DNA from 2 places in the Variovorax sp. PBS-H4 genome. Region 2 is predicted to be linked to the other one. Evidence: predicted binding sites of a transcription regulator. Region 2 holds the regulator's gene; the other holds the start of a gene.
The links. The regulator FNR, encoded in region 2, switches genes on or off when oxygen is low (the NO sensors DNR and NnrR bind a similar motif). The targets are predictions, from matches to a motif close to TTGATNNNNATCAA.
Positions count from the first base shown of each region.

Region 1 (4,413 bases), 120 kb from region 2:
TGGCGCTGTCGGCCTTCCCCTCGGCGCTCGCCATGTGATGTGCTGCGTGCTCGTCCGCCTCCTTGGCTCCTGCTCCCACTCCCGCTCCTGCTCCTGCTCCTGCTCCTGGAAACGATGAACAACCCGCCAGCGACATCAGCGCTGCGGTCATGAGGGCGGGGTATTTCATTTCAGTTCCTTTCGATGCGGTTGCATGCCGTGGGGTCATCGCCAGGAGCATGCTCCCTGCACCAGACTGTCTGCTTGACGAAGATCAAATCGCGGCCGCCGGAGAACACGTCTCCCGGTCAACGAACCCCGATCGGCGCGGACGCCTGGCCGAACCTCCCTTCAGGGCGGCGCCACCGGCACGAAGCTGGTGATCGAGCCGCGCCTGACCAACAGCGCCACGGTCTCGCCCTGGTGGGTCGCTTCGAGCGCCCTGTCCAGTTCATTGATCGCGGAGACTCCCACATCGTTGACGGCGAGGATCACGTCGCCGAGGCGAAGACCCGCCCGCCGGGCCGATCCGGAGGTGGATCTCACGTAGATTCCCGCCTCGACCGGGCCGCCTGCCTGCTTGGCTGTGCGCTCGGCAAGATCGAGTCCCAGTCGCGCCTCGCGAGTGTCTTGCGAGGCGATGCGCTGCGGAAGATCGGGAACGCCTTCCGCAACGGCGAGTTTCACCGTCAGCGGCGCCTTGCGCCGCCAGACGTCAAGCATGATCGAAGCGCCGGGACGGGCAGCCGCCACGCGCTGCTGGATTTCCGCGTAAGGCATTGCCGCGCTGCCGTCGATACTCAGCACAACGTCCCCGCTGCGGAGCCCGGCTTTCGCCGCAGGTCCGTCAGCATCGACGCGCACGATCAGCGCCCCCAACGGAGCGTCGAGCCCGAAGGCCAGCGCAAGATCCGGGGTCAGGGCCTGGGTCCGAGCCCCGATCTGGCCGCGCGTCACGCGCCCCGTCGACCGGAGCTCGGCGGCGATTCGCATCGCGGTGTCGATCGGCAGGCTGAACGAAACCCCTGTGTATCGGCCGCTCGCCGAATAGGTCATCGAGTTCATCCCGACGACTTCCCCGTGCTTGTTTAAAAGAGGCCCGCCAGAATTCCCAGGATTGAGCGCGACATCGGTCTGGATCAGCGGCTCGCCGCTGCCGCCCGGCAGGAAACGCGGATTGGCGCTCACCATGCCTGCCGTCACGCTCTGCTCGAACCCGAAAGGCGCCCCCAGCGCCGCCACCCATTCTCCGGCGCAAAGGCTCGCGCTGCTGCCGATCGCGGCGGCCGGCAGGTTCGTGGCAGCGATCTTCAATAGCGCCAGGTCGGTGCGTCGGTCGAGCCCGACGACAGCAGCCGGCCAACGATGCCGTCCCCCGACGAGGACCGATGTCTCCTGGCCCCCGAGCACCACATGCGCGCTGGTCAGTATGTACCCGTCGGCATCGACGACGAACCCCGATGCCGACGAGCGCTCCGACTCCAGCAGCGATCGTGCCGGCATCCCCACCTCATCGCTGCCGCCCCAGTCCGTGCCCGGGGCGATGCTCAGAACACGCACGACAGCCGGCGCCTGCCGCCGCACGGCTGCCACGAAATCGCCTCCCCGACTCAAAGAATCGGACGGGTCGAGACAGGGCCCGTCGTGAGACCACGCATGCGCCGCGCCGAGGAACGCAAGTGCGCCGAGCGTCGCCGCCAGCAGCCCGCGCGCGAATGGCCTGGTCGGCACCTCAGCGCACCAACAGGACCGGCACCGAGCATCGCGCCAGCACCTTCGTGGCGACCGACCCCAGCACGAGGTTCTTCAATGCGCCGGCACCGTGGGATCCCATGACCAGCAGATCGAAGTTGCCCGCTTCTGCATACGAAGCGATTTCCTCGGCTGGATGGCCCACCTTGTGAACGAAGGCGGCCTCGATGCCATGTTCCGAAAGAAACGTTCGAACCGGCCCCAGCACCACGCGTGCGTCGTCTTCGTAGTAGCCATGAACGAGCTCGGGGCCCGCGAACGCGGCAGCCCGATGCGTGACCGGGAGAACCGCATAGAAGACGGTGTAGGCGTGACCCGCGCCCAGTGCGTCCTTGTGCGCTGCCAGATAGGAGAGCATGCGTTTCGTGTAGTCGCTGCCATCCACTGCGAGAAGAATTTTCATGAGCCTGCTGCTCCTTCCTTCGAAACTTCGGATGGCCTGATGCTCGTCCCGTGCTCATCGATCTCCTTTGCGCCAGATCAACATCCGGCGCGCCGTCGATGCCGAGGCTGAACATCCCCGAACAGGTTCAACCCTTGAAGACAGTCAGCTTGCCGACCAGCCCGCTGGCCTTCGAGTGATTGGCGGCAGGGAAAGCGCAAGCCAGCGCGCGCCAAGCGCATCCACATCCACCGGCGCGTCCGTGGCAACGTCGAGGACCGCGGCGCATTCACCCGGATCCAAGGGCTCCTGCGTCGCAAGCTGTCGCTCCAGCACGTCCAGGGTCGCCTCGGACGGGTCGCGTCCCTGCGCCTCCCGCGCCACGATCCGCCTGCGCAAGTCCGCTTCGCCGGCGCGGCAGCGAAGAATCGAGAAGGGCACGTGCAGTTGCGCCGCCAAGGCGCGGAACAACAGCCGCTCGTCGCGGCGCAGGAAGGCGGCGTCGACGATCACCGGATAGCCGGCCTGCAGGGCCGTGCGCGCGCACTCGGCCAAACGGGCGAACGTACGTTCGGTCGCCTCCCGCGAGTAGATATTCGTAGGGTGGTCGATGGAGCGCTCGTGTGGCTCCAGTCCGAAAAGACGCTTGCGCTCGACATCCGACCGGATGCGGATCGCGCCCGCGACCGCCAGCAGCGCCGCAGCCATGGTCGACTTGCCCGAACCGGACAGCCCGTGCGTGAGCATCAGGCGGGGCGCGCTGTTCGGCATCCGCGCAAGTCGTGTTGCGCAGGCGAGGTAGTCGGGTCCGCCGGGCTGCGCAGCGCCGGCACGCACACGGAAGCGGCCCACCAACGCACGCACGAGTGCCCTGTACACCTCATAGAAGCGCAACACCTGCATGCCCGCGTAGTCGCCGCTGTGCTGCAGGTACGCATCGAGAAAGCGGAACGCGAGATCCCTGCGGCCGTGCGCTTCCAGGTCCATCGTGAGAAAGGCGACGTCGCTCATCACGTCGATCCAGCGCAGAGCAGGATCGAACTCGATGCAGTCGAAGGCGGTCAGCTGGTCGTCGATCAGCACCACGTTGGCCAGATGAAGGTCGCCATGGCACTCCCGAACTGCACCACTGCGCTGCCTCGCGAACCAGGCCGTGCGCAACGCCTTCCTTTGCTCGAAAATCCAAGTCTGCAGATCTCTGGTGGGCCGCGCGCCGGCATCGACGCGCAGACGTGCCAACGCATCGACCACCGGACGACCCACCTGGTCCGGCGTTGCGAACTCCGACTCCGGTGCGGCGATCTGTGCCCGCCCGTGGAAACTGGCCAACCGATGCGCGAACTGTTCAAGGCGGTCAAGCTCCAGCCGTCCGGCCGGCACCAGTCGTTGCAGCAATGCATCTTCGGAAAAGCGCCGCATGCAGACGGCAAATTCGATGGGGTCGCCTTCTCCGAGGTGCGGCGCCTGCGCGCTGCCGCAGACGGCGACCACGCCGATGTAGAGCGAAGGCGCGAGCCGCCGATTGAGGCGCACCTCCTCTTCGCAGAAGTGCTTGCGGGCCGCCAGTGTGCTGAAGTCGACGAAACCCAGATAGACGGGCTTCTTGAGCTTGTAGGCCAACCGCGAGGTCAGCAGCACCCAGGAGATGTGAGTCTCCACCAGCGATACCGCCTCGCCGGTGTCGAGCTGCAGGCGCTCACGCAAGGCCGTCACCAGCGTGCGGTCGGCGGCGGCAGTCGATGTGGACGTGCTCATTCCAGGAGTGTGCACCTGATCTTCCTGTGTGCTCTCGCGCAAAGCGCGTTACCGACCTGGCGTGCCTCGACGGAGCGCTCGCTAGCCAGCCGGCCCCCGGCGCGGGATCGGCGCTTCCTGCGGCCGAAGGTACCGTGCCGACCGACGCAACCATTTCTCCGTTTCGACCGCCACGAATACCACTACCGAGCAGCCCAGACATATCGCCAACTCGCCGGCCGCCAGCGCTTCGGTGCGAAATACCTCCTGCAACGGCGGTACATAGACAACGGCAAGTTGAAGCACGAAGGTCGACAACACCGCACCGGCCATGGGCGAATTGCTGCGCAGTCCCAGCGTCAAGAGCGAATCGCTCTCCGACCGAATGGCCAGCACGTATCCCATCTGCGAGAGCGTGAGCACCGTGAACACCATCGTTTGCCAATGCATGCCTGTCTTCAAGGCCCAGGCCTGGATGCCAAGGCACAGGCCTGCGATCAGCAGCCCCACCCACAGGATGTGCTGCCAGGTTCCACCTGCGAACAGGCTTTCGCCGGGGGCGCGCG
Region 1 covers NZ_LR594675.1:4,013,884-4,018,296, forward strand. Annotated here, with positions in the region: gene E5CHR_RS19030 (hypothetical protein) at 1-169, opposite strand, end outside; gene E5CHR_RS19035 (trypsin-like peptidase domain-containing protein) at 331-1,710, opposite strand; gene E5CHR_RS19040 (universal stress protein) at 1,712-2,134, opposite strand; gene E5CHR_RS19045 (bifunctional aminoglycoside phosphotransferase/ATP-binding protein) at 2,279-3,868, opposite strand; gene E5CHR_RS19050 (cation-translocating P-type ATPase) at 3,950-4,413, opposite strand, start outside.
Region 1: the regulator FNR is predicted to act here: its motif matches at 2,202-2,215, upstream of E5CHR_RS19040 (universal stress protein).

Region 2 (4,413 bases):
ACACGCCGCTGCCCGCGGCGAAGAGCGTCATCACCAGCGCGCCCTGGACGGGCCCATCGGCCAGGCCCGCCAGCATCAGCGCCGAATAGAGCAAGCCGCAGGGCATGGCAACCCACATCGCCCCGATGGCAAGCAGGCCCGGCACCGAGCCCGTCGCTGGGTGCAGCCGCGCAGCCACCGCCCTCCCGATGCGATGGGCCCACATCGGCTGGCGCCCGAGCCCCGCGAGCAACAGCGCCCAGCCCAGGACGAACACATGGAGCAGCACCCACAACGGGCGCAAAGCCGCCACCTGCCCGCTCGCGAAGGCGAGGCTCCCCACCGCGGCCGCGGCCACCGCGCCGGCCGCCGCGTAGCCGCCCACCCGCCCCGCGTGAAAAGCCCAGGCCGCCGCACCTTCCCGCTCCCGCATCGGCAGTGCCGCAACGCCACCGCCTTGCGGCGCGCGCACGATGCGGATCACGCCGGCACAGGCCGCGCCGCACATGGCGACGCAATGGGGCCCGCCGGCCAGTCCCATCAGCAACGCGGTGCCGGCCAGCGCGGTCTGCATGCTCAGACGATGCGCGAGAAGCGCGCGCGATTGCGGTCGGACTGCAGGTAGCGGTCGAACACCATCGCGATGGCCCGCACGAAGAACCAGCCCATCGGCGTGACTTCGATCTCGTGGTCGTGCACGTGCACCAACTCCTGTGCAGCGAGGGGTGCCAGTGCCACCAGCTCGTCCGCGAAGTAGCGCCGGAAGTCGACCAGGTGCGCTTGCTCGATCGCCTCGAAGTCCACGTGGCCCTGGCACATCAGCGCCATGATTACCGAACGCCGGAGCACATCGTCGCGCGTCATGGCCAGGCCACGCACCACCGGCAATCGATCCTGGTCCAGGTGGTCGTAGTACTCCTCGAGTGTCTTGGCGTTCTGGCTGTAGGTGGCGCCGACCGCACCGATGCCCGACACCCCGAGGGCCACCAGGTCACTGTCCGGCTGCGTGGTGTAGCCCTGGAAGTTGCGATGCAGGCGCCCCTGGCGCTTCGCAATGGCGAGCGGGTCATCCGGCAGGGCGAAATGGTCCATGCCGATGTAGACGTAGCCCGCCGCGGAGAGCGTCGCGATCGACCGCGACAGCATCTCGATCCGGGTCCTGGCGTCCGGCAATTCGTCGGCCGCGATACGGCGCTGGGCCTTGAACCGCTCCGGAAGGTGCGCATAGGCATAGAGCGCGATGCGGTCGGGCCGCAGCTCGCAGACCTGCGCGAGCGTGCGGTCGAAGGACTGGATGGTCTGGCGCGGCAGTCCATGGATGAGATCGATGTTGATCGAGCCGAAGCCGAGCCCGCGCGCGCTCGCCACCAGGTCGAACACCTGCCTCGCGGGCTGAACGCGGTGCACGGCCTTCTGCACCTCCGGGTCGAAGTCCTGGACGCCGAAGCTCAGGCGATCGAAGCCCATGTCGGCGAGGTTCGCGAGGCGGTGCCCGTCCACGGTACGCGGATCGATCTCGATCGACTGCTCGCGTTCCGGCGCCAGCGTGAACGCGTCCCCGAGCACCGACAGCAGTTCGCGCAATCCGGCGTCGTGCAGGAAGGTCGGCGTCCCGCCACCAAGGTGCAGCTGGCTGACCGCAGCGCCGCGGCCGAGCTGCGCGGCCTGCAGGGCGATCTCCTTGGCCAGGTAATCGAGGTACTCCCGCCCTCGGCTCTGGTGGCGGGTAACGATCTTGTTGCAGGCACAGTAATAGCACAGCGATGCACAGAACGGGATGTGCACGTAGAGCGACAGCGGCCGCCCGTGCGCGCCGAGTTCGCAGCGCTGACGCAGCGCTCGCACGTAGTCCTCGGGTCCGAAGGCTTCGACGAAGCGGTCGGCCGTCGGGTAGGAGGTATAGCGGGGCCCCTGGAGGTCGAAGCGGCGCAGCAGCTCCTGTGACGGGAGGATCAGCGACGCGGCGTCGGGGGCGAAGGCCAAAGATGATTTCATCGCAGCGGCATGAAAAGCAATGAGCCACTATGCCGCCGCGCGGCGCGGCGGGCCTTGATGTGCATCAAGCCCGCGACGTGCGTTGCGACACAGAATGACCGCACCTCTCCAACACCCCGCCATGACAGCCCAGAACATCAAGGTCGCCTGCTCGAGCTGTACCCTGCGCGAGCTCTGCATGCCCGCCGGGCTGGAGCCGGACGATCTGAAGCGCATCGACGAGCTCGTTTCCACGCGACGCAAGGTGCGCCGGCGCGAGACCCTGTTCCGCAACGGCGAGCGCTTCAGCGCGCTCTACGCCATCCGCAGCGGCTTCTTCAAGACGCGCGTCGCGAGCGAGGATGGTCGCGACCAGGTCACGGGCTTCCAGATGGCGGGCGAGATCATCGGCCTGGACGGCATCGTCAATGACCAGCACACCTGCGATGCCATCGCCATCGAGGACGCCGAGGTCTGCGTGATGCCCTTCCATCGCCTGGAGGCGCTGTCGCGCGAGGTCAAGGTGCTGCAGCGCCACATCCACCAGATCATGAGCCGGGAGATCGTGCGCGATCACGGCGTGATGCTGCTGCTGGGGAGCATGCGCGCCGAGGAGCGGCTCGCTGCCTTCCTGCTGAATCTCGTACAGCGCCTGCACGCGCGCGGCTTCTCGCAGTCCGAGTTCATCCTGCGCATGACCCGCGAGGAGATCGGCAGCTACCTGGGGCTCACGCTCGAAACGGTGAGCCGCACGCTCTCGAAGTTCATGACGGACGGCATCGTCGAGGTCGACCAGCGCAAGGTGCGCATCGTCGATCCGGAGGCGCTCCGGCGTCTGGTCAATCCTCCCGGCTGCTGACCTGCCGGCGTCCTGAAGAGAGGCGGCGCTTCGCACGTGCTACGCGCGCCTGAGCGACTGAAGGCGGTAGGATCCGGCCAGCAGCAGCCCATGCCCATCGACTACGCCAGACGACTTACCGGTCGAAAAAGAACCCCGATCGCAAACCGCCACCTCGGGTTTGCGTTGGCATTCGTGGCCGGCGCGATCAACGCCGGCGGGTTCCTGGCCGTCCATCAGTACACCTCGCACATGACAGGCATCGTCTCGTCCATGGCAGACAATCTTGTGCTGGGCACCTACGACATCGTGCTGGGCGGGGCGGGCGGACTGGTGTCGTTCGTGGCAGGAGCGGCAACTTCCGCAGTACTGGTCAACTATGCGCGCAGGCGCCGCATGCACAGCGAATACGCTTTGCCGCTGCTGGTGGAAGCCACCCTCCTGATCTGCTTTGGAGCGCTGGGGGCCAGGTTGTCCAGCATGCAGGGCTTCTTTGTGCCCGTGACAGTGATGCTGCTCTGCTTCATCATGGGGCTGCAGAACGCCGTGATCACCAAGCTGTCGCACGCCGAGATCAGAACGACGCACTTGACCGGCATCGTGACCGACATCGGGATCGAGCTCGGGAAACTGTTCTATCGGAATGCCTCTGGCCCGCCGTCGCATCTTCGCGTGCTCGCCAACCGCGACCGCCTTCGCGTTCTCACGCTTCTCGTTGTCTTTTTCTTCCTGGGCGGGGTGATGGGCGCGGTCGGATTCAAGCATGTCGGGTACGTCTCGACTGTTCCTCTCGCGCTGTTGTTGCTTGTGCTTGCGATCGTCCCGGCATTCGATGACCTGGCCACCCTGGCACGCCGCTGGAGCCGCAGGTCCAGACGGTCGGGAAGGAAGGCGTGACGGCGGCCCCCGAGAAACTGCAACTGCTCCTTCTGGATGTTCGGCAGCTTTCTCGGGCCTTTTTTGCAGACCATTCCTAGGGGAACGGAGCGCCCAGGACTTTATTCGTCTCCGCCACCGCCAGCCGCGCCCAGTTTTCGTAGCCCATGGCGGGGGCGCGCGATTCGCTCGGCACCTCGATGCTGACGGGCGTGCCCCGCGGCAAGGCATCGAACAGCGCGCGCAGCGGCAGGTCCCCTTCGCCCGGAAGCATCCGCTCGCAGCGCGCCGCGTGGATCAGGCCTTCGGTCGTGTCGGGGCCCGGGACCGGGCCGTCGCAGATCTGGGCGTAGTGGACCCAGCGCGGATCGAGCGCGCGGATTTCCTCGAGCGAGCTGCCGCAACGCGCGAAGTGCAGCGCGTCCACCAGCACCCCGCCGTTCGGCTGGGCGGCGCCACGCACGATGCGCACGGCCGCTGCCACGTCGGGCACGTCCGTCCATGGCATGAACTCCACGTCGCACGTGAGCTTGTGCCGGGCCGCCGCTTCGCACAGCGCCGCGAAAGACGCCGTCATGCGCGACGCGTTCGGGTCGTCCCCCGCAACGAGGATGTGCTTCGCGCCGAGCTGCTCGCCGACTTCGAGAAATCCGGCGTAGGCGGCCACGTCGAAGTGCTCGTTGATGCGCAGCACTTCCAGGTCGAAGATGCCGACCCCGGTATCGGCCAGTGCCGCGAGCGTTTCG
Region 2 covers NZ_LR594675.1:4,136,565-4,140,977, forward strand. Annotated here, with positions in the region: gene E5CHR_RS19610 (sulfite exporter TauE/SafE family protein) at 1-553, opposite strand, end outside; gene hemN (oxygen-independent coproporphyrinogen III oxidase) at 556-1,974, opposite strand; gene fnr (fumarate/nitrate reduction transcriptional regulator Fnr) at 2,096-2,812, shown strand; gene E5CHR_RS19625 (YoaK family protein) at 2,903-3,688, shown strand; gene E5CHR_RS19630 (sugar phosphate isomerase/epimerase family protein) at 3,765-4,413, opposite strand, start outside.